3 regions of the Roseateles sp. T103 genome follow, and region 1 is predicted to be linked to each of the others. Evidence: predicted binding sites of a transcription regulator. Region 1 holds the regulator's gene; each other region holds the start of a gene.
The links. Region 1 encodes sigma-54, which starts transcription at its own class of promoters, with help from an activator protein. Its sites were predicted from a motif close to TGGCANGNAANCTGCTTT; they were not measured.

Region 1 (7,802 bases):
GGTCGTCGACGAAGGACTTGTCGATCTTCAGCTGCGACAGCGGCAGTCGCTTGAGGTAGGCCAGCGAGGAATAGCCGGTGCCGAAGTCGTCCAGCGACAGGCGCAGGCCTTGCTGGCGCAGTGCATCCATCAGCTGGATCATCGACTCGATGTCGGTGGCCAGCGCGCTCTCGGTGATCTCGAGCTTCAGCCTGTCGGTCGGCGCGCCGCTGCGGGCCAGCTGCTGCTGCATCAGGCCCAGGAAGCCCTTCTGGCGGAACTGGTGGACGCTGACATTGACCGCCAGCGTCAGGGGCGCGAGCTGGGCATCACCGACCCATTGCCCAAGCCTGCGGCAGGCCTGCTCGATCACCCACTCGCCGAGCTGGGCGATCAAGCCGGTCTGCTCGGCCAGCGGGATGAAGACGGCCGGTGAGATCCAGCCGCGCTCTGGGTGTCGCCAGCGCAGCAGGGCCTCGGCGCCGATCAGCTGGCCTTGGCGATCGACCTGCGGCTGGTAGTGCAGATCAAGCTGTCCACGCTCCAGCGCCAGTCTCAGCTCGGCTTCCAGCGCGGCACGCTCCGCCATCGCTGCCTGCGTCACCGGATCGAAGAAGCACAGCTGGTTGCGGCCGGCCGCCTTGGCCTGGTACATCGCGTGGTCGGCATGCTTGAGCAGTTCGTCGCTACTGGTCGGGGTCTCGCCCCACAGCACGATGCCGATGCTGGGCGTGCTGTGATGGACATGGTTGTCCAGGTGATGAGGCTGTCCCAGCACGCGCAGCAGCTTCTCGCCCGCGGCCTCCGCATGCCGCGCGGCGGTGTCTGCATCGGATCCCAGGTCCTGCAGCAGCACGACGAACTCATCGCCCCCCCAGCGGGCCACCGAGTCCTGGGCGCGCAGCGCGGACTGCAGGCGCTGCGCGATGCTGAGCAGCAGCCGGTCGCCCATGCCGTGGCCGAGCGTGTCGTTGAGTGACTTGAAGTTGTCGAGGTCGATGAACAGCACGGCGCCGCGCCGGCCGGTGCGCTGACTGCTGCTGAGTGCCTGACCGAGGCGATCCAGCAGCAGGCGGCGATTGGGCAGGCCGGTCAGCGGGTCGTAAAAGGCCAACCGTTCGATCTGCGCCTCGGCCTTCTTACGCTCGGTGATGTCGCGGATCAGGCCGATGAACACCACCTCGCCCTGGTGCTCGACGCGCGAGACGGCCAGGTTCATCGGAAAGATGTTGCCGCCCTTGCGGCGGCCATCGACATCGCGGCCGACGCCGATGACACGCGGTTGCTGCCCGCGCATGTAGTTGTGCAGGTAGCCATCGTGATGGCTGGCATCGGGCTCGGGCATCAGCATGCTGACGTTGCGGCCGATCACCTCATCCGCCGTGTAGCCGAAGATGCGGCTGGCGGCAGGATTGAATGAAGCGATGATGCCCCGGGCGTCTATCGTGATGACGCCGTCGACCATGTTGTCGAGGATGGCCTGGGTGTGTCGGGCCTGCTCGATCAGGCGAGCCTCGGCCTGTTTGGCGGCAGTGATGTCCAGATGCGTTCCGGTCATGCGTAGTGCGCGCCCCTGTGCGTCGCGCTCGATCACCCGGCCGTTGCTGTGGATCCAGCGCCAGTCGCCGTCGCGATGGCGCAGCCTGAAGTCGAGGGTGTAGACCGCGCTGCGGCCCTGCAGGCAGTCGTCCAGTGCCGCTTCGGTCAGGGCTTTGTCGTCCGGGTGCAGCAGTTGCTGCCAGGTCTGCACCGAGGGCTGCAGCTCGTCTCGGGTGTAGCCCAGCATTGAACACCAGCGCTCGTCAAACACCGCGTCGCCGCTATCGACCTGCCATTGCCACATCCCCAGCGCGGCACCGTCCAGCGCCAGCGCCATGCGCTGTGCGCTGTCGGCCTCCAGCTGGCGCTGTCTCAGTCGCATGGCCTCGACGGTCCGGAGCCGCCGCTCCCGCATCAGCATGCCCAGGATGGCGCCAAGGCTCAGCAGACCGGCGCTGGCGAGCAGCTGGTTGCGCTGGCGCTTCCAGGGGGCCTCCAGAGCGGCGACGGAGCGCCCCACCGCCACGACCAGCGGCTTGTCCAGATCGGCTCCGATATCCCGGCCATGCAATGTCCTGAGCGCGACCAGCCGCTCATCCTGACTGACCAGCGAGAAGCCGCGGATCACGGACGCATCCGCAGCGCCGCGCAAATGACGTTCCAGCAGCGAGTTGGGCTGGCTCAGCAGATTGCGCCCCAGCCAGCTGTCCTTATGCGGGCTGAGGCTGAACAGCAGGCCATCGGAATGTGCCAGCGCGCTCCATGTCTGCAAGTCACCGCGGGCTGAGTCCAGCATGAGGCGGAAGTAGGACGGATCCAGGCTGATCGCGATGCTGCCGGCGAAGCGCCCTTGCGCGTCCAGCAGGGCACGCGAGAGCGTCATCGTGTAAGCACCCAGTGCCGAGGTGAAGGGTGCAGAGACGAAGATGCGCTCGGCGTGCGGCTGTTGACGCGGCACCCGGAAGAAGTCGCGCTGGCTCGCGTCGATGCCGATCAGCTGCGGCGCCGAGCTGGCTTGGACGATGCCTTGCGCGTCGACGATGCTCAGCACCCGGATGCCCGGCATGGCCTTGGCCAATGTGCTCAGCAGGGGCCCAGCCTGCGCTTGCAGCGCCCGCGCGTCCCAGCCGGCATGGTCAGTGACGATGGTGCCCAGAGCGCCGCGCACGGCATCCAGCTGCTGGCTGACGATGCTGTCCAGCGTGCGCGCCTGGGACTGCAGCATGGCAGTCTCGCGCTCATAGAGCTGCTCGTGCTCGAGCGTCAGCCACACAGCCATGCCTGCCCAGGCGGCCGCGATGGCCGTCAGCAGCAGGCCCCAGCGGCGCTGCGACGGGCGGGAGAGCAGTTGCGGTCGAACGGACTCCATGACGATCGAGACAGCGTCTCAGGCGCCGTCGGCGTGCGAACAAGCAGGGTGTGACGGGGAGACGTGAGCGCTCGCCGGGCTGAGGCGGGCAGACGGCGGCGCCAAGGACCGCGGGCGCGGGATCAGAGGCTTTTGCGCAAATTGGCTGGCGCGATTTTAAGCGCCTCGCGGTACTTGGCGACGGTGCGGCGGGCGACCTGGATGCCCTGCTCTTCCAGCATCTGCGCCAGCGTGCTATCCGACAGCGGCTTGGCCGGATCCTCGGCGGCGACGAACTGCTTGATCAGCGCGCGCACCGCGGTGCTCGATGCATTGCCGCCGGCCTCGGTGGCCAGGCCCGAGCCGAAGAAGTACTTCAGCTCGAAGGTGCCGAAGCGCGTGGCCATGTACTTGGCAGTGGTCACGCGCGAGATCGTGGACTCGTGCATGCCCAGTTCGTCGGCGATCTCGCGCAGCACCAGCGGCTTCATCGCAAGCTCGCCATGGGTGAAGAAGCCCTTCTGCCGCTCGACGATGGCCTGCGAGACGCGCAGGATGGTGTCGAAGCGCTGCTGGATGTTCTTGATGAACCAGCGTGCCTCCTGCAGCTGCGCGCCCAGCGGCGAGTTGCTGATGCCGCCACGCGTGGCGCGCAGCGCCTGCGCATAGAGTTCGTTGATGCGCAGCTTGGGCGCGACCTCGGGATTCAGCATCACGCGGAACTCGCGGCCGACCTTCTGCACGATCACATCGGGGATCACCGCCTGCGCCTGGCCGCGCGCAAAACGGCGGCCGGGTTTGGGCTCCAGATGCGTGATCAGGCTCTGCGCCTCGCGCAGCAGCTCCTCGTCGGCACCGGTCAACGACATCAGGCGCTTCCAGTCGCGCTTGGCGAGCAGTTCCAGGTGCTTCTTGCAGATCAGGATCGCGATCGCCTGCGCCTCACTGCGCGGTTGCGCGCGCAGCTGCAGCGTCAGGCACTCGGACAGGTCGCGCGCGCCCACGCCGGCAGGGTCCATGCTCTGCAGCCAGGCCAGCGCGCAGCGCAGCCGGTCCAATACCTCGTCCTTGGACTCCGGGTCCGCGTCGGCGCCGAGCAGCGCATCGGTCAGCTCCTCGAGGCTGTCCTCCAGATAGCCGTCCTCGTTGAGCGACTCGATCAGCACGTGCAGCGCGGCCTTGTCCTCACGGCTGAGCATCATGCCGGCGAGCTGCTGTCCCAAATGCTCCTGCAGGCTGATCTCGGCCGACTCCAGCTCGCTGCGCTCGCCATCCTCGTCGCCCGAGCCGCTGCCGCTGCTGCTGTTGCTGGGCAGTTCGCGGATGCCGTCGAAGTCGTCGCCCTCGGTGCCGTTCTCCCAGTCTTCGCGCTCGGTGGTGCCGAAGTCTTCGGCGCGGATCTCGGCCGTGCTTTCGGTTTCAGTGCCGCCGGCGTAGTCGTCGCCGCCGTCGCTGTCGGTGCTGCTGCTGTTGCGGATCTCCGGCAGCTCCGGGGCGGGCGCGTCGCCGAATTCGTCCTCGGTCTCTAGCAGCGGGTTCTGCGCCAGCATCTGCTCGACTTCCTGGTTCAGCTCCAGCGTGGAGAGCTGCAGCAGGCGGATCGATTGCTGCAGCTGCGGTGTGAGCGCCAGGTGCTGGCTGAGGCGGACCTGCAGTGAGGGCTTCATCGCTGCGCCATCCCGGCCCTACATGCGGAAGTGTTCGCCGAGATAGACCTTGCGCACGTCGGCGTTGTCGACGATCTCCTGCGGCGTGCCCTCGGCCAGCACGGCGCCCTCGCTGATGATGTAGGCGCGGTCGCAGATGCCCAGCGTCTCGCGCACATTGTGGTCGGTGATCAGCACGCCGATGCCGCGCGCCTTGAGGAAACGGATGATGCGCTGGATTTCGAGCACCGCGATCGGGTCCACGCCGGCGAAAGGCTCGTCCAGCAGGATGAAGCGCGGCTGCGTGGCCAGCGCGCGGGCGATCTCGACGCGGCGGCGCTCGCCGCCGGACAGCGCCGGCGCCGGGCTGTCGCGCAGCTTCTCGATGCTGAGGTCGGCGAGCAGCCCTTCCAGCAGGTCCTTGATGCGCTGTTCCGGCAGCGGCCGGCCCTTGTCGTCGCGCTGCAGCTCCAGCACCGCGCGGATGTTCTCCTCGACGGTGAGCTTGCGGAAGATCGACGCTTCCTGCGGCAGATAGGACAGGCCCAGGCGCGAGCGCTTGTGGATGGGCAGGTTCTGCACCGGCTGGCCGTCGATGCGGATCTCGCCGGCATCGGCGCGCACCAAGCCGACGATCATGTAGAAGCTGGTCGTCTTGCCGGCGCCGTTCGGGCCGAGCAGTCCGACCACTTCGCCGCTGTGCACGTCCACATGGACGTTCTTGACCACTTTGCGCACGCCATAGCTCTTCTGCAGGCCTTCGGCCTCCAGCCGGCTGCTGGGTCCGGACTCCAGCGCCGGGCGGTGCTGCGTGGCGATGCCGGTCATGAAGGATTGCGCGGCACCGGCGGCACGGCCTGCAGCGGTACGGCCGAGGCCGGCGCCGCCGGCGCGGTGGCTTCGCGCGGCATGATGGTCATGCGCACCCCGCCGCGCGGGTTGGGTGAGGTCTGGCCGGCCTCGACGCTGACCCGCTCGCTGCGGTTGTCGTAGACCAGCACGGCGCCGCTGATTTCGCGCATCACCGTGCTGCCACGCAGGATGCGCACGATCGCAGCGCCGCTGAAGCGCACGGTGTCGGTCCGTGCGTCGTATTCGACCTGGCCGGCGGTGCCGGCGATGCTCTCGCCGGGCACGTCGCGCGCCTGGCGGAAGCTGACCGGCTCGCCTTCGCGCCCCTGCGCGATCGCCAGCACGAAACCGTCGCTCCTCTCGCGCACCGACAGCGTCTCGGCGCTGAGCTGCATCGTGCCCTTGGTGAGGATGACCTTGCCGCTGAACTCGGTGAGCTGCTTGGCCGCGTCGTGCAGGCCGCCGCGCTCGGAGACGATGTTCAGTGGCTTGTCGCGATCGGCCTTCTCCGCCCAGGCCGGCAGGGTCGCCAGCGCGCCGGCCAGCAGGGCCGGCGCCCAGCTTTGCAGCAGGCGCCTAGGGTTCAGGAGGGGGCAGGGCGGGTTCATGGCGGCACAGTTCTTGCAGGCCATTCTAGCCCTGCAAATCGGCCGCTCAGGCCTTTCCGGAACGGATCTGTTGGATCAGGTAGTCAGTCACGGCCAGTGCGCGCCGGCCGGACTCGATCTCGTTCAGGCGCTGGCCCGCGGCGGCGATGCTCGGCGCCGTCAGGAAGCGGCCGCCAATGCCGATCGCCGGCACGCCATCGATGCGGTAGCCCTCGGACAGCTTCTCGGCCTGCTGGCACTTGGTCTGCACGCCGAAGCTGTTGTAGGCCTGCTCGAACTTGGCCGGCTCGATGCCCAGCGGCGCCAGGAAGTCGCTCATGGCCTTGACGCTGTCCAGCGCACGGCCCTCGACATGCATCGCGGAGAAGATGCGGGCGCGCAGTTCCTTCTCCTTGCCCAACGCTTCCAACGCGTAGAACAGACGCTGGTGCAGCTTGACGTTGGCGCGGAAGGCCACATGCACATGACGGAAGCTGACGTCGGCCGGCAGCTTCTTGACCCACTCGCCCAGCATCGGCTCGAAGGCATTGCAGTGCGGGCAGCCATACCAGAAGAACTCGACGATCTCGATCTTGCCGGGTTGCGTGGGCAGGGGCGACGCCAGGCGGCGGAAGTGCGTGCCCTCGATCGGGCCGCCCTGGGCGCTGGCCAGTTCAGGCAGACCCAGAGCCAGAGCGCTGCCGGCAAGTCCCAGGCCGGCATTGAAATCGCGACGCTTCATCGGAGATCCTCGTTCGATGTGCAGATGGGGGAAGTCAGTGAACGCTGCAGGCGCGGGCGGGGCTGACGCGCCCGCTCAGCGCTGCACGCGGGCCAGGTTGGCCTCGATGCCGGCGGCCTCCAGCTTGCGCTGCAGCGCTTCGGCCTCATCGCGGCTTTCCATCGGGCCCATGCGGACGCGGTAGACGGTGCGGCCCGATTGCTCGCGCTCGTAGATCTTGGCCACGAAGCCCTGCATCGCCAACTTGGCGCGCTGGGTCTCGGCATCTTCGGTCTTGCCGTAGGCGCCGGCCTGGACATAGTAGACGTAGGGGTCGGCGCCGGCGGCGCTGGCCGCGGCGGTGGCTGGCTTGGCTTCGGTGCGCGCGGTCGACGCAGCGGCGGCTGCCGGCTTGGCGGCCGGTGCGGGCGCCGCGGCCTGTGGCGCCGGCTGCGCAGCCGGTGCCGCGGCGGAAGCCGTCGCCTGGGCCGGTCCGGGGGCGCCGCTGACCACGCCGCTGGCAGCTTTGCCGCCCCTGCCGGCCAGGCCAGCATTGGGGTCCCAGCTGCGATTGCGCTCGGCCTCCCTGGCGTCCTGCTCCGCGGTGCGCTGCGGCACCTTGTCGACAAAGGGGATGGGCACCTTGGTGACATAGAGCGCCACGCCCAGCGCGATGCCCAGACCCAGCAGCAGGCCGACGATCAGGCCGAGAACGAAGCCGCCGCGCTGGGCGCGCTGCGGGCTGCCTTCGCCGCTCTTCTTGCCGCTGCTGCTCTTGCTGTTGCTCATGCGTTCTCCGTGGTCTCGCGGGCCATCGCCTCCGGCGCGCTGACGCCCAGCACCGCCAGCGCATTGCGCAGCACCTGGCGGGTCGCGGCCAGCAGCGCCATGCGGGCGCGGGTCAGCGCGTCGTCGTCGGTGAGGAAGCGCTCGGCCGCATAGTAGCTGTGGAATGCGGCCGCCACATCGCGCAGGTAGAAAGCCACATCGTGCGGTGCCAGCCCCTCGGTGGCGCCGGTCAGCATGCGCGGGTAGTCGGCCAGCTTGAGCATCAGCGCGGTCTCGGCCGGTGCGCTGAGCAGGCCCAGCTCGGCGCCCGGCAGGTCGGCCTCGACGCCGCCGCTGGCCAC
Region 2 (7,802 bases), on a different contig from region 1:
TCGGGCTCCAGCGGCACGCCGACGCTCTGCACCGAGTTGTTCTGGCTCGGGAAGAGGCCGGACTTGTAGCCGCGGCTCAGCGAGGCATAGACCATCTGCTCGCGCGAGAGCTTGTAGTCGGCGCCCAGCTTGCCGGTCAGCGCGTTCCAGCTCTTGGACGCGACGACGTGGTAGGGCTGGCCGGGGAACAGCGGGATGCCCGGCGTGGTGTCGGCGGGGTCGAGGTTGACGGCCGACTGGTCGGCATTCTTGCGGTCGAAGGTCTCGCGCAGGCCGAAGCTCAGGTTCAGGTCCTTGGCCAGCGGGTAGTCCACCTGGCCGAACAGCGCGGCGCTGCGGTTGCGCACGTCCTGGTTGAACTGCACCTTGCCGCCGGCGGCGGGCATCAGCGAGAAGGTGGTCTCGAAGCTCTCGTTGCGCAGCACCTTCTCGTCGAAGAAGTACACGCCGCCCACCCAGTTGAAACGGCTGCCCGGCAGGCTGGCCAGGCGCAGCTCCTGGCTCCATTGCTCGGCGCCTTCCTTGACCTTGTCGAGGTTCTTCAGCACCCAGGGCGCGGGCAGCGCGGAGAGGTCCTCGTAATGGTTGATGCGCGTGTTGCGGTAGGCGGTGATCGAGGTCAGCGCGGCGAAGCCGAACTCATGCTCGAGCCGCGCGCTGAAGCCGTGCACGTCGCGGTGCTGGTAGGAGGCCGGGTCCGAGTAGGACAGGCGCAGGTTCGTGCCAGGCGGGTAGAGCTTGTTGATCAGCGGCGCAGTGGCGGTGTTGCTGAACACCGGATAGGGCACGCGCGCCAAGCCGTCGGCGCGGTCGCGCGAGGCATCGCCGCTGAGCAGCAGCGTGGTGCTCGGCGCGAGGTCCAGCAGCAGCTGCACGCGCGCGCTGTCGTTGCGGCCGCCGTCCAGGCTGGCGCCGGTGCGGATGTTGTGCGAGTAGCCGTCGTGCTCGCGATGGCCCAGCGCGACCTTGAGCTTGGCGTTGTCGCTGAGCGCGCGGTTCAGCACCGCCGCGGCCTCGAAGCTGCCGTAGTTGCCCACCGAGGTGAACAGCTTGCTGTAGTTCTGTTGGCCGGGCCGGGCGGTGGTGACGCTGATCGCACCGCCCGAGGTGTTGCGGCCGAACAGCGTGCCTTGCGGGCCGCGCAGGATCTCCACGCGCTCCAGGTCCAGGAAGCTGAAGTTGGCGCCGGCTGGACGGCCCATGAAGACCTCGTCGACGAACACCGCGACGGTGGCGTCGCCGGCGGCGGAGTCGGAGTTGGAGGTCATGCCGCGGATCGCGTACTGCGGCTCGGCGACGTTGTAGTTGGTCATCGTGAAGCCGGGGGCGCGCACCGCGATGTCGCGCACGTCGGCGGCGCCGGTCTTCTCCAGCGCGCGGGCGTCGAAGGCGCTGACCGGGATGGGCACCTCCTGCAGCGGCTCGGCGCGCTTCTGCGCGGTGACGACGATGCGCTCCAGGCTGGCGGTGCTCTTGCCGGCATCCTTGTCGGCGGCGTCGTTCTTCTTGTCGCTGCTGTCGGCGCTTTGCGCCAGCGCATGGGCGCAGAGGCCGGCTGCGGCCAGGGCGACCAGTGAGCGGGCAAAGCGCTGCCCACGATGAGTTCTGCTCATGCTTGCTTGTCTCCAGATGTGGTTCTTGTCGTGTCTGCCTGCCCGGTGCGGCGCCTGCTGCGTGGCGCCGGACCGTCACCCGGGCCAGCGCGGGTCCGGCTTGATCTGACCGGCCCTGGGCGCTGTTCCTCAGGTGCGATCCAGTCTAGGTTGCGCTCCGTCAAACGCGCAGTCAGAATTTCGATATTCCGACGAACGTTTCGATATGCAAGCACATGACTAGGGTAGACCCGGACCGCGCGCGCTATCTGCGCAACGAACCGCACCGCGTGCCGCTGGGCTACGAGGAGTACGCCGGCGACCGCCAGTTCGCCACCACGCTGGCGCGCGGCATCGAGCTGCTGCGCTGCTTCAGCGCCGGCGAGGACATGCTGTCCAACGCCGAGCTGGCCGAGCGCACCGGGTTGCCGCGGCCGACGATCTCGCGGCTGACCTACACGCTGGTGATCCTGGGCTATCTGCGCCCGAGCGCGAAGTACGGCAAGTACCAGCTGGGCTCGGCGCTGCTCGCGGCGACCTATCCGTTGATGGCTTCGATCGGGTTGCGCCAGCATGCGCGGCCCTTCATGGAGAAGCTCGCCGACGAGACCGGCGGCGAGGTCTCGATGGGCATACGCGACCGGCTCAACATCGTGCTGGTGGAGACCAGCCGCAGCCGCAAGCGCGGCCGCATGCAGCTGGCCGGTCCGATGGCCGATGTGGGCCTGTCGGTGCCGATCGCCGGCACCGGCATCGGCCGCGCCTACCTGGCCGGCTGCGACGAGGCGACGCGCGCCGCGCTGCTCAACGAGATCCGCGTCAAGTCACCCGAGGACTGGCAGCGCTTCGAGAAGTCGATGAAGCGCTCGCTGCTCGAGGTGCGCCAGCAGGGCTTCTGTGTCATCGAGGGCGATCTGCTCACCGACATCCACGCGGTGGCCGTGCCCTATGGGCGCATCAGCAATGGCGAGCTGGTCGCCTTCAACTGCGCCTTCCAGGGGCCGCTGCCCGCAGCGGAAACCGAAGCCGGCAGTTGGCTGCGCGAGACCGTGGGCCCTAAGCTGCTGCAGATGGTGCGGCTGCTGCGCGAGGGCCGGCATGTTTGAGCGTATTGCACGTCCTTGGCCCTGATGCTCATGCGGCCTGGAGGCATGGGCGTAGACGTAACGGGTCCGGCACGCACGTGACCGGACCCGCATGGCGGTGAATTCGCCTATTGGGGTTCCTCCTGCCCGAGAGGGTGGCTCAGGAGGAAAGCGCGCTCAAGCCTTTCGACGGCGCGTCACGACGCCCACGCCAGCCAGGGCGGCAGCGACCAGCGCCAGCGAGGCCGGCTCCGGCGTCTCATTGATCTGCTCCAGGCTGCCGATGGTCATGTCGTCGAAGCCGAAGTTGTCGCCGCCGCCGACAGTACGGGCGAAAGCAATGTTCTTGTACTGGGTGACGGTGTCGTAGAAGCCGAAGTAGAAGACCGAGCCGCTCAGTTGGCCCTCAGTGCTGCGTGTCAAGGGCACATTGATCTGCGTGACGATGTCATTGGTGTCGGTCAGCGAGAGCACCAGATCGGCGCCGAAGTCGCCGATGTCCACGCCGTAGAAACCGAAGGCGGCGATCGCCGAGCTGAAGGCGATGTTGAAATCGTTGGTGCCAGCGAAGTAGTACTTGTTGCCCGAGATCGGATAGCGACCGGCCTCGTCATTGCCGCTCTGAATGCCCTCGCCGCCTGTCAAGGTCGCGGTACCGGCACCAGGAAAGGTCAGTGCCAGCGGCGGGGTGGTGCCGACGGCCAAGCCTTCGAAGTTCTCGGTGCCGACACCGGAGAGCTTGTTCAAGAAGCTCGCGCGTGCCGCATCGGAGTTCGTGCGTGCTGCGACCGGGTTGGGGTCGCGATTCGGCGGTCCGTTCAGGTCCTCGCCAAAGAAGGTGGTAGGCGCTGCCTGCGCCACGGAAAGCAGGGCCGCTGAAGCAAGAGCCAGGGCGAGCTTGGGCAGTTTGGACATCAGTACTCCTATTAACAACGATGACAGCAATAGTGCTGATCTACTGAGGAGCAAATGATGTGCCAGCGTTCGCAAGTCGTTGGCACGGCTTGCCATCAGGGCCAAAGTCGGCTGCTGGCAAGGGGTGCCTGTAAGGTTGCTCGACATGCTTCTGTCGAGGCAGACAGACCGTGCATGGACCAGAGCGGTTCATCGCCGCCGGTCGACAGAGGCCGGAGCGGCAGGCAACGCGCCTTCGATCTTCGTTAGCCATCGCCGGCACTGGGCGGCGTCGAACGCCGAACTGGCAAGTCCATAGCGAGCGGCATCGAGCGCGCGCAGCAGATCGGCAGCCGCTTGCGGACCATGGGCTTGTTCCAGCAGTGCGGCCCAATGCCTTGGACCTTGGTAGGGCTGCGCATAGACGCCGATTCGTGCAAGGCTGCGCAACAAACGCGTTTGCAGGCGCTGCCAAGGATCGTGCGGACGGCGCCGCCAGGCCTGGGCGAGCAGGCCGGCCAGCGTCAGCACGGCGATCACGCCGGCGCTGAGCTGGCCCAGCGCGGCCCAGTCGGGGCTGTTCCAGCCCAGGCGCTTGAGCAGGTCGAACTGGTCGCCGCGCGAGTAGTTCAGCACCGACTGCTGCCAGCGGTTCTCCAGCATCTCCCAGCCGCGGCGCAGGCTGCGCCACAGCGCCGGGTTGACCTGGCCCAGCGCGCCGGCGAGCACGCCCGGCGCCGGCTCTAGCGTGAGGCTGCTGGCGATGCGTTCGGGGGCTACGGCCGCCGTGGGATCCACTCGCAGCCAGCCGCGGCCGGCGATCCAGACTTCGTTCCAGGCATGGGCCTGCGACTGGCGCACGACCAGGTAGCCGTCCTGCAGCTCGCGGTCGGCGCCCTGAAAGCCGGTGACGATGCGCGCCGGTATGCCCAGTGCGCGCATCACCACCGCGAAGCCCGACGCGAAGTGCTCGCAGAAGCCCAGCCGCCGGTCCATCCAGAACTCGTCGATCAGGTGCTCGCTGTCCTGGCCGTAGCGGCCGGGCGTCAGCGTGTAGATGTACTCGTTGCTGCGCAGATGCTGCAGCACCGCGTTCACCAGTGCTTCGGCGAGCGCTTGACCCTCCAGCCCGGCGAAGCGCGCTTCCTGGCTCAGCGCTGCGGCCCAGGCCAGGGTGCGCGGATTGCGTCCCTGTGGCAGCTCGAGATAGGGCTGAAGGGACAGCGGCGTGGCCTGCGCGCCGGCCTTGTAGTCCAGCGCGGCGCTGCCGGTCAGACGCAGCCGCTCGGTGATGGTCCGCGGCGCTATCCATTGCAGTTCGGCACCGCGGCGCAGCATCAGGCCGCCGTCCAGCGGCAGCAGCGCACCGGCCGGCTCGGGGGACATCTCCAGCAGCGGCAGCACCTTGATGCGCAAGGGCTCCAGCGTCAGCTCATAGCGCCTCAACGGGCCTTGGGGGGTCAGCGCGCTTTGGCGGCCCGGTGGCGGCGAGGCCAGTGCACGCCAGCGCCGGCCGTCGAAGTCGGCCAGCACCGGGCCGCGGAAATACAGCGTTTGCGGTGGCGGCGGCGCTGCGCCGTCGACGAAGCGCAGGCGCAGTGCCACGCTCTCGTCGTTGGCGATCTCGGCCATTGCGCCGAACTGCAGCTCGTTGGACAGCCCGGTGCGGCCTATCGCGTCGCTGGGCACGCCCCACAGCGGCGCGATACGCGGGAAGAGCAGGAACAGCAGCGCCATCAGCGGCAGTCCTATGGCCACGCTGCGCAGCGCCTGGCCGGCAGCTTGTCTCAGGCTGGGTTGGCCGATCGGCATCTGCGCCAGCACCAGCGCGGTGAGCAGTGCCCAGATGGACAGCAAGGTCCACAGCCCGGTGAGCAGCGACTGCGAGTACAGGTACTGCGTCAGCACCAGGAAGAAGCCGAGGAAGAACACGACGAAGGCGTCGCGCCGCGCGCGCAGTTCCAGCGTCTTCATCGCCATCAGCATCACCAGCATGGTGACGCCGGCCTCGCGGCCGAGCAGCGTGCGGTGGGTCGCGAAGGTCAGCGCCGCGACCAGCACGAGGATGGCGGTGAGGCTCCAGCGGCCGGGCAAGACCTGACCCCGCCAGGCCAGCCAGCCGCGCCAGGCCAGCATCGCCACGGTCAGCGCGCTGCACCACAACGGCAGGTGGGTGGCATGCGGGCCTGCCGCGGCGGCGATCGCGAAGAGCAGGAAGAAGGTGTCGCGCGTCTCGCGCGGCAGATGGGCGACGCGGTCGCGCCAGGCACTGGCGTGCCCACCTGTTGACGTGGCCGGGCCGTTCATCGCGACGGCTCCGCGCTGGCCAGCAGTTCCAGCGCAGCCTGGCGCTGCACGGCACCCTGGTCCGGTGGCAGTTCGCTGGCAGGCAGGCGCAGGCCGTAGGGCAGGCCGCGTTGCTCGGCGGCCAGCACCCAGGCGGTCAGCCGCGACAGCCGCGCTTCCCAATCGAGGCCGGCGGTGTCGGCGATGTCCAGCCATAGCCGCCGGCCGGCCGGCGCCTGCGTGTCGCGCACCAGCAGCGGTGCCTCGGCGTGCGCGCTCTGTGCAGCCTTCTTCCACAGCACCTGGCGCGGCGTGTCGCCGCGCTGGTAGGGGCGCACGCCTTCGAAGTCGGGACCGGGCAGGCGCAGGGCCGCAGGGCTGCTTTCGCCGCTGCTGTCGGCGCTGCCGCTGGGCAGGGCGGGCGCCGGCTCCTCGGGCCGTGGATAGACCCAGGCCCGCGCTGCCGGCCGCCAGATGCTCCAGGCGCGGAACAGGCCCAGCGGAAAGCGCGTCTCGATGTGCAGCGTCGGCACCGCATGCAGCCCGCGGCGCTGCGCCGGATAGCGCAGGTGCACGATCGCATGGCCGCGCGCCGGCACGTCGCACCAGGCGAGTTCATCGCGGGCCGCGCCGTCATGCTGCACTGCCAGGCCGATGCCATAGCGCGCGCGTCCGCTGTTGTGCAGACGCACCTCGATCTCCAGATCGCTGCCGGCGAAGCCGGGCGGCGGCGGCTTCAGGTCCAGGCTCAGGGCGCGCAGATTGCCGTGCGTCGCATGCATCGATGCGAATCCCGCGCCGGCGAGCAGGAAGGTCAGCGCATAGCCCAGGCTGAGCTGGTCGTTGATCGATGCGATCAGCAGCACCAGCAGCGTGGCGCAGAAGAACAGCCCTGGCCGGCTGGGCAGGATGTAGATGTTGTGCTGGCCCATCTGGTGCGTGTCGCGCGCCGGATGGCGCGCATCCCACCAGGCCTGCCAGCGTCGGCGCAATGCCTGTCGCATCTCAGCTTAAGGGATGGGCACCGCTTCGATCATCGCGCGCACCTGTTCGCGCGCGCCGCGGCCGGCGCCGGCGCGCGGGCGCAGGCGGTGCGCGATGGTCTGCGGCAGGATGGCCTGCACGTCGTCGGGCGAGACATAGTCGCGCTGCTCCAGCAATGCGCGTGCCCGCGCGGCGCGCAGCACCGCGAGGCCCGCGCGCGGGCTCAGACCCTCGACGAACCACTGGCCGGAGCGCGTCGCGGCGATCAGCGCCTGCAGATAGTCCAGCAAGGCCGGCGCGGCATGGATGCTGCGCACCACAGCCTGTGCCTGCAGCAGTTCCTCGGGCGTCATTACTGCCTGCAGTTCGCGGATCGCCTCGCGGCTGTCCTGGCCGAGCAGCAGTTCGCGCTCGGCAGCGGCGTCCGGATAGCCCAGCGACAGGCACATCAGGAAGCGGTCCAGCTGCGACTCGGGCAGCGGGTAGGTGCCGAGCTGTTCGCTGGGGTTTTGCGTGGCGATGACGAAGAAGGGCTGGGGCAGGGCGTGCGTGCGACCGTCGACGCTGACCTGCTGCTCCTCCATCGCCTCGAGCAGTGCGCTTTGTGTCTTCGGGCCGGCGCGGTTGATCTCGTCGGCCAGCAAGACCTGGGCGAACACCGGGCCGGGGTGGAAAACGAACTCGCCGCTGGCGCGCTCGTAGATGCTCACGCCCAGCAGGTCCGACGGCATCAGGTCGGCAGTGAACTGCACGCGCGAAAAGCGCAGGCCCAGGCTGACCGACAGCGTATGCGCCAGCGTGGTCTTGCCCACACCGGGCAGGTCTTCAATCAGCAGATGGCCGCCGGCGATCAGGCAGGCGATGCAATCGCGCACCTGTTCGGGTTTGCCCTTGATGATCGTGCTAATCTGGCGCTGCAGGCGCTGCAGTTGCTCGGCGAGCCGGAGACGGGATGGGTCGT
Region 3 (7,802 bases), on a different contig from region 1:
CGCTTCCCCGTTGTCATCGTGCTGGGTGCGATGCTGCTGGGCTGGATCGCCGGCACCATGATGGTCGGCGACCCGGCGATCAGCGGCTGGGTACCGATGGTGCCGGGCGACAAGCCGGGCAGCACCACGGTGCTGCCGGCGCTCCACTACGGCAGCGGCGTGGCCGGTGCGCTGTTGGTGCTGGCCCTTGGCAAGCTGTTCGCCGCCCGCGGCGGCGGCGGCGCTCAGCAGGCCTGAACAGCGATGGCCGGCGGCGCGTCTTTCTGGCATCGCCTGCTCGGCCGCAAGACTGCCGAGTCCGTCGAGCCCGACAGCTCGCCGCCCAGCACCCAGCCCGAGGTCTTCCAGCCTACGCGCGGCGCGGCGCTGGACCATTACGAGATCGGCGCCGAAATCGGCCGCGGTGCCATGGCGGTGGTGCATCTGGCCAGGGAGATCGCCTCCGGCCGCGAGGTGGCGATCAAGCGGCTCGCGCTGCAGCGCGAGTTCGCGGCAGAGGATCTGGCCGACGTGCGCCAGCGCTTCATGCGCGAGGCCCGCGCCGCACGCCACCTGCGCCACCCGGACATCCTCGAGGTGCTGGATGCCGGCGAGGCCGGCCAGGACGCCTGGATCGCGATGGAGTACGTGCGCGGCCAGGACCTCAGCCACTTCACCCGTCCCGGCCAGTTGCTGCCCGTGCCCGAGGTGCTGGCGCTCGCCGCCAGACTGGCGCGCGCGCTGGCCTATGCGCATGCCCAGGGCGTGGTGCACCGTGACATCAAGCCTTCCAACGTCATGTATGAGCGCGCCAGCGGCACGCTGAAGATCATGGACTTCGGCATCGCGCGCATCGCCGACGGCAGCCGCACGCGCACGGGCCTGGTGCTGGGCACGCCCTCCTTCATGTCGCCCGAGCAGCTGGCCGGGCTCAAGGTTGACGGCCGCAGCGACCTCTATTCGCTGGGCGTGATGCTGTTCCAGCTGCTCACCGGTCACTTGCCGCACCAGTCCGAATCGATGGCCAAGCTGATGCAGATGATTGCCCAGCAGCCCGCGCCCGACGTGCGTCACTACCGACCGGCCTTGCCCGAGGCGCTGGCGATGGTGCTCGCGCTGGCGCTGGAGAAGCGGCCGGAGTTGCGCTATGCGGGCGGAGAGCAGATGGCCCAGGACCTGGAGGCTGTGGCTGCACAGATCGGCCCGGATGCGCCGAACGAGCTTGTCCCCCCTCACGCAGATGCACCAAGTGTGGATCCCTTCGCGCAAACACTGCGCATGTCGCCAGAAGATCGGGGGCAAAATCCCGGCTCCGCCAGCTGAACCACAAGCACGCAGCGCCTGAACATGACCGTGGAGATCTTCTGCGCCACCGACGTCGGTCGGTCCCGCGACAACAACGAAGACTCGGTGGCCGTGGACGAGTCGGTCGGCTTGGCCGTGCTGGCTGACGGCATGGGCGGCTACAACGCCGGCGAGGTGGCCAGCCAGATGCTGACCAGCTTCATCAAGTCCGAGCTGGGCCGCTGGCTGCGCGAAGCTGGCGGCCGCGCCACCGGCCAGGACGTGCGCCGCGCCATGGACATCTGCGTGGACAACGCCAACCGCGCCATCTTCAACGCCGCCAACACCAACCCGCGCTATGCCGGCATGGGCACGACGCTGGTGCTGGCCGTGTTCCGCGAGGACACGCTGCTGCTCGGCCATGTCGGCGACTCGCGTGCGTATCGGCTGCGTAACGGACAGCTCACGCAGGTAACACGCGATCACTCTTTGCTACAGGAACAGCTCGATGCCGGGCTGCTGACGCCTGAAGAAGCGGTCTACTCCAGCAACCGCAACCTCGTCACCCGCGCGGTGGGTGTGGAGGACACGGTGATGCTGGAGCTGCACCAGCACGATATCCAGCCGGGCGACACCTATCTGCTCTGCTCCGACGGCCTGTCCGACATGCTCGACGATGATGCGCTGGCGCAACTGCTGCGCGGCCACCCGTCCTTGGCGGAAGCGACACAGGCATTGATCGATGCCGCCAATGACATGGGCGGCAAGGATAATATTGCGATCGTTCTGGCCAGGGCCGAAGGCCGCACGCGCAGCCCCGGCCGGGCCTGGTGGCCATTCGGCCGCAAGATGCAGCAGCAGTAGCAGTAACAAACACCCGACGGACGGGCAGGGCTGGCGCCGACGGCGCCAAGCAGGGCATCCGCCGGCCGATCCGCGCACAAGAACAGCCGACTACGGGACTCGAGGTCAAGCATGGGCAAGCTGGTGGTTTCGCTCGACGGGGTGGTGATCAAGGACGTGCAGATCACCAAAGACAAGACCACGCTCGGTCGGCGCCCGTACAACGACATCGTCATCGACAACCTCGCTGTCAGCGGCGAGCACGCCGTGCTGCAGATGGTGGGCGCCGATGTGTTCATCGAGGACCTCAACTCGACAAACGGCACCTACATCAACGGCAAGGCGATCAAGAAGCAGTTGCTCGCCAATGGCGACATCGTCGAGATCGGCAAGTACAAGATCAAGTACCTGCTCGACGAAGGCGGCGACTACGAAAAGACGATGATCCTCAAGCACGGCGGCGCCACGCCCTCGGGCTTCGGCATGCCCTCGTCCTTCGGCTCGCTGCCGGGTGCGGCCAGCGCTGCGCTGCCGGCCACCATCAAGGTACTCACCGGCTCGGCCGCCGGCCGCGAGGTCAGCCTCACCAAGGTGGTCACCACCGTGGGCAAGCCGGGCGTGCAGGTGGCTTCGATCACCAAACGGCCCAGCGGCTACGTCTTCGCCCATGTCGAAGGCACGGTGCGCCCCACCGTCAACGGCGTGCCGCTGACCGGCGAATCGGTGGCCCTGCGCAACGGCGATGTGATCGAACTGGCCGGCACGCAGATGCAGTTCATCCAGGCGGGCACCTGAAAGGCCGCGCGGCCCATGGCGCGCGGCAACTAATTCACGCGGGCGCCATCCATCTGCTGCCGCGCGTGGCAATCTGCCCGGAATCGAGAACTTAGCGGCTTGCGTCCGCGGCTGGCGCACGTAAATTCATGGCCGGCTCAACGCCGCCACACTGCGGCGCGCCCGGAACCGGACACCCCGGCTCCGCCATCTCGACCGACATGCAAATACGCGTACTGGGCTGTTCGGGTGCCATCGCCGCCGGCGACAAGACCACAGCCTTTCTCCTCGACGACGACATCCTCATCGACGCCGGTACCGGCGTGGGTGACCTCACGCTGGACGAGCTGGCGCGCATCGACCATGTGCTGTTGAGCCACTCGCACCTGGACCATGTGCTGTCGCTGCCGCTGCTGGCCGACGCGGTGCTGCGCCTGCGCGAGCGCGCGAAGCGTGCGCCCATCCAGGTGCATGCGCTGCCCGATACCCTGGCCTCGCTGCGCGACCATCTCTTCAACGGCGTGATCTGGCCCGATTTCACTCGTCTGCCCAATGCCGAACACCCGGTGCTGGTCCTGGTGCCCTTTGCCATCGGCCAACGCCTGCAGTTGGCCGGTCGCGAGATCGAGGTATTGAAGGCCGAGCACACCGTGCCCGCTGTCGGCTTTGCCGTCGACGGCGGCAGCGCCGGCCACTGGGTCTACACGGGCGACACCGGGCCCAACCCGGCGCTTTGGCATCGCTTGGCCGAGCTGAAGCTGGCCCATCTGATCATCGAGACCGCCTTCAGCGATGAAGAACGCCAGCTGGCACGCATCAGCCGCCATCTCTGCCCCACCGCACTGGGCCACGAGCTGGCCATGCTGCAGCCGGGCCAGCAGGGCCTGCAGATCCACATCACGCACATCAAGCCCGGCGAACGCGACGCGGTGATGAGCCAGATCGCCGCCCTGGGCCTGCCGCACCGCATCTCGGCGCTGCACAGCGGCCAGACGCTGGCGCTGTAAGCGGTTGCAACAACAAGGCCCTGTCGCTGCTGGCTGACTGAATGCCGGCGGCCGCATCCAGCAGGCAGCCAATCCAGACTGACAAAAAACGTCATTCCAGGCACCGGCGCACAAATCGCGCCGCTAGAACTGACCAAAAGTGTCGCCTCGGCCAGTCGCACCCATCTGAGCCCGTGATTTCCGTCACGCCAGCAGTACCAACAGGCCTGGCACGACCCCTGCATTCAGGGGGACTGTCTCTGTTCCTCAACCCCTGTTTCTTCATACCGCTGGATACCAGCAAGGAGTTTCACCATGAAGCGCATCCAACAAGGTTTCACCCTGATCGAGCTGATGATTGTCGTTGCGATCATCGGCATCCTGGCCGCTGTGGCTCTGCCGGCCTATCAGGACTACACAACGAAGTCCAAGGTTTCTGAGGCTGCTGCGCTGTCGGCAACCGCAATCCGTAATGTGCAACTGGCCTTTAACGCTGGTGAACTGCACACCGTTGCCAAGGACAATGCTACGTTCGGCATGGCAGCTGCCGCCGATATCAAGGGCAAGTACGTTGAGTCTGTGACTGTGGCAACGAAGGACGCTACAGAAGCCACTATCACGATTGAAATGGGCAACACCGGTAACGCGGATGTCGACGCAGGCAACATCGTTTACACGGTTAAGTGTGCGACGGGCGCTTCCTGCGTCACGACGATTGGTGGAACTGTGCCGGAAAAGTTCCGCCCGAAGACCTAAATGCCATTGGGTAGCACAGGCAAGTGCAAGGGCGGCCGAAAGGCCGCCCTTTTTGCTTCCTTAACCTGCTAGTTCCACTTCGGGTCGAAGTATGAATACCCTGGCCTCTCCAGCAACGCACATGGTCACCTCGCCTCCGCAGAGGCACAGAGTTGTGCCTCTGCTTAACGCACTGTTTGTGCTATCTGGCTTCTCTGCGCTGATCTACCAATCGATCTGGTCGCAGTACCTGGGCCTGGTGCTAGGGCACGCCGCCTATGCGCAGACGCTAGTGCTGATGATGTTCATGGGTGGCATGGCGCTGGGGTCGTGGCTTGTGAGCCGATTCAGTCTGCGTTTCTCGCGGCTGATCGGCATCTATGCGCTGGTCGAGGCGTTGGTCGCCATCGCTGGCGCTGGCTTTCACCCACTGTTCCTGGCCTACACCGAGTTCAGCCAGTCGCTGGTATTGCCCGTACTGAAGGACACAGGCTGGGCAACAGCCTGGCAATGGGGCAGTGCGGCGACCTTGATCGCACCTCAGACCATTCTGCTCGGTGCCACCTTTCCGCTGATTGCCTCCGGCATCCTGCGCTCAGGCGCCGAACGCGACGGCGAGGTACTGGGTACGCTGTACTTCACCAACAGCATAGGCGCCGCGATCGGCGTGCTGGTGGCCACCTTCGTCTTGCTGCCGCTATGGGGAATGGCCGGTGCCCTATGGGTGGCCGCGGCAATCAATGCAGTGCTTGCATTGAGTACCGCCTGGCTGAGCGCAATCAGCGGCGAGGCTGGCTGGCGCTCTTCGTCGGCGTCTGCATCTCATTCATCGTCTCCGGCTGCTGCCGCAGAAGCAGTCGGAGTGAGCACAAGCCCTGCCGAGCTTCGTCGTCTGGCCGTGCTGCTGCTGAGCGCCACCTTCATGTCTAGCGCAGCCTCTTTTGCCTATGAGATCGGCTGGGTGCGACTGCTGAACCAGGCCCTGGGTACCACGCTGCATGGATTCGAGTTGATGCTTGCCGCGTTCATCACTGGCCTAGCGCTGGGCGGGCTCTGGGTTCGACGACGCGCAGCGGCTGTTTCGGATGTGGCGCGCTACGCCGGCTATGTGCAGATTGCGATGGGCGCCTCCGCCTTGATCTCGGTGCCGGTGCTGGCCAGCAGCTTCAGCTGGGTCGCCTGGATCATGGGGGCGCTGGCACCCAGCGCCCAGGGTTATCTGCTGTACAGCATCGCCACTGCCATCATCGCCATCCTGGTGATGGTGCCTGCGGCATTCTTCGCCGGAATGACGCTGCCTCTCTTCACGACAGCTTTGCTCCGCAAGGGTGCAGGCGAGCGAGCAATCGGCCAGATCTACGCCGCCAACACGCTGGGCGCAATCGTCGGAGTCTTGCTGTCCGTCCACGTGCTCATGCCGGTTCTGGGCGTCAGCCTCACCGTTGTGACCGCAGCAACCGTCGATGTGTTGATCGGCGTTGTACTGCTGCGCGGTGTCAGTCCAAGGCGCTGGACTCTCCCGGTCTTGGCGGCTTCACTGCTGGCGGCGCTGCTGCTGGCTGTTGTTGTGCGCATCGGCTTGCCAGATCGCACCGACCAGGCTTCCGGTGTATTCAGGCACGGACAACTGCATACAAGCGCCAAGGAACTGATCTATTACAAGGATGGGGCTACTGCTTCGATCTCTGTGGCTCAAACTGGGCGCCAACTTTCCATCACCACCAATGGAAAGCCGGATGCTGGACTGACCCGCATGGGTGATGAGCCGACAACCGATGAAGTCACGATGCTGATGCTCGGTGCCTTGCCACTGGCACTACACCCGAACCCGGAGCGCATCGCCCTGGTCGGATGGGGATCTGGCCTGAGCACCCACACGGTTCTTGGCTCGCCGGTGCCCAAGCAGGTGGACACAATTGAGATCGAACATGCGATGTGGGAGGGTGCCAAACTGTTCAACGAGCGGAACTGGCGAGCCTATGAAGACCCACGCTCGAAAGTTCATTTCGAGGACGCTCGGCGATTCCTGGGCGGCGGTGTGGAACCGTATGACGTGTTGATCTCGGAACCCTCCAATCCCTGGGTCAGCGGCGTTGCCAGTCTGTTCACAAAGGAGTTCTATGCCATCGCAAAGCGCCATCTCAAGGAAGACGGCCTGCTGATCCAGTGGATCCATCTCTACGAGATGTCCGATGCACTTCTCGCCGAAATGGTGGGCGCTTTGCTGGTTGAGTTCCCGAACAGCGATGTCTACTTGACGAACTTCGCCGATCTGATCGTGGTCGGCGCGAAAGGCAAGCTGGGTGACATCAGTGCTGAACCTTGGCGTCATGCCCAACTTGCCAATGAGCTGCGCCGAGTGGGCCTGAGCGGTGCTGATGATCTGAAGGTGCGGCGCATCGGCGGCCCGGGTGCACTGAAGAACTTCGTGCAACAGCACGGTGCCAAGCCTTATACGGACTTCCATCCGACAGTCGCTCTTGCAGCACCGGCAAAGCGGTTCGAGCGCCAGAGAGCAGGCCTGCTGCCTCAACTTGTCGCGCAAGGCATGCCGGTGCTCAACGTGCTGGAATGCCGCAAGCCGCTGCCGGCAACAGCCACGGTGACTGCCGATCCCTTTGGCCAGCTGGCGCGCCTGCATGTCGATGCCATCGACGCAGCAAACGGCGTGCTTGGCAGGCAAAGCACAGCTGAGCTCTACCGCCGCAACTCAAGCCTGGCGGAAACCGTCACCATGCTGCTGGCCTTCCGGCGTGGTGTGTTGCCTCTGGATCCCGTTGCGCTGAGAGAGCAACTCGGCGTGCTTGCCGGCTCGACCTTGGGCCATCTCGATGCCGAGCTGCAGAAGAGCCTCTGGAATGCTTCCGAGTGGCGGCGCGCCATCCCTGGCATGACCAGCAATCATCTTGCGCAGATCGAGTTGTACGCTGCGATGGCCTCAGCCGACTGGACGACCGCTGCAGCAAAGGCCAGGCACTTGCTGGGCCGGGACGGTGGAAATGCAACCCCGCGACTTCGCGAGCAATACCTCGTATTGGGCATGCTGGCCAGCTTGGCGAGCGGGGAGCGCGACGCGGTATCGACATGGGAGTCAGGGCTCGGCCAACAAGTGCCTCGCGGTCCAATGAATGCTCTGCGAGACTTCCTGAAAACATGGAGCACCAATGAGCCCGCTTGCGCGGCTGACAGCCGCTAAGCAAG

Region 2: a site for sigma-54 is predicted at 3,640-3,657, ahead of AC2EBS_RS05795 (PEP-CTERM sorting domain-containing protein). Genes of this name have one in related genera too.
Region 3: a site for sigma-54 is predicted at 4,095-4,112, ahead of AC2EBS_RS17495 (pilin). Genes of this name have one in related genera too.

What each region holds. Positions count from the first base shown of each region.
Region 1 is NZ_JBXVVS010000005.1:243,853-251,654, reverse strand. Features, by position in the region: gene AC2EBS_RS15540 (bifunctional diguanylate cyclase/phosphodiesterase) at 1-2,887, opposite strand, end outside; gene AC2EBS_RS15535 (RNA polymerase factor sigma-54) at 3,010-4,533, opposite strand; gene lptB (LPS export ABC transporter ATP-binding protein) at 4,552-5,340, opposite strand; gene lptA (lipopolysaccharide transport periplasmic protein LptA) at 5,337-5,972, opposite strand; gene AC2EBS_RS15520 (thiol:disulfide interchange protein DsbA/DsbL) at 6,019-6,693, opposite strand; gene AC2EBS_RS15515 (SPOR domain-containing protein) at 6,769-7,461, opposite strand; gene argS (arginine--tRNA ligase) at 7,458-7,802, opposite strand, start outside.
Region 2 is NZ_JBXVVS010000001.1:1,314,563-1,322,364, reverse strand. Features, by position in the region: gene AC2EBS_RS05805 (TonB-dependent receptor) at 1-1,613, opposite strand, end outside; gene AC2EBS_RS05800 (IclR family transcriptional regulator) at 1,829-2,698, shown strand; gene AC2EBS_RS05795 (PEP-CTERM sorting domain-containing protein) at 2,855-3,592, opposite strand; gene AC2EBS_RS05790 (transglutaminase TgpA family protein) at 3,782-5,878, opposite strand; gene AC2EBS_RS05785 (DUF58 domain-containing protein) at 5,875-6,861, opposite strand; gene AC2EBS_RS05780 (AAA family ATPase) at 6,868-7,802, opposite strand, start outside.
Region 3 is NZ_JBXVVS010000007.1:107,358-115,159, forward strand. Features, by position in the region: gene AC2EBS_RS17470 (TerC family protein) at 1-237, shown strand, start outside; gene AC2EBS_RS17475 (serine/threonine-protein kinase) at 244-1,302, shown strand; gene AC2EBS_RS17480 (Stp1/IreP family PP2C-type Ser/Thr phosphatase) at 1,327-2,127, shown strand; gene AC2EBS_RS17485 (FHA domain-containing protein) at 2,239-2,901, shown strand; gene AC2EBS_RS17490 (MBL fold metallo-hydrolase) at 3,102-3,887, shown strand; gene AC2EBS_RS17495 (pilin) at 4,182-4,622, shown strand; gene AC2EBS_RS17500 (fused MFS/spermidine synthase) at 4,714-7,797, shown strand.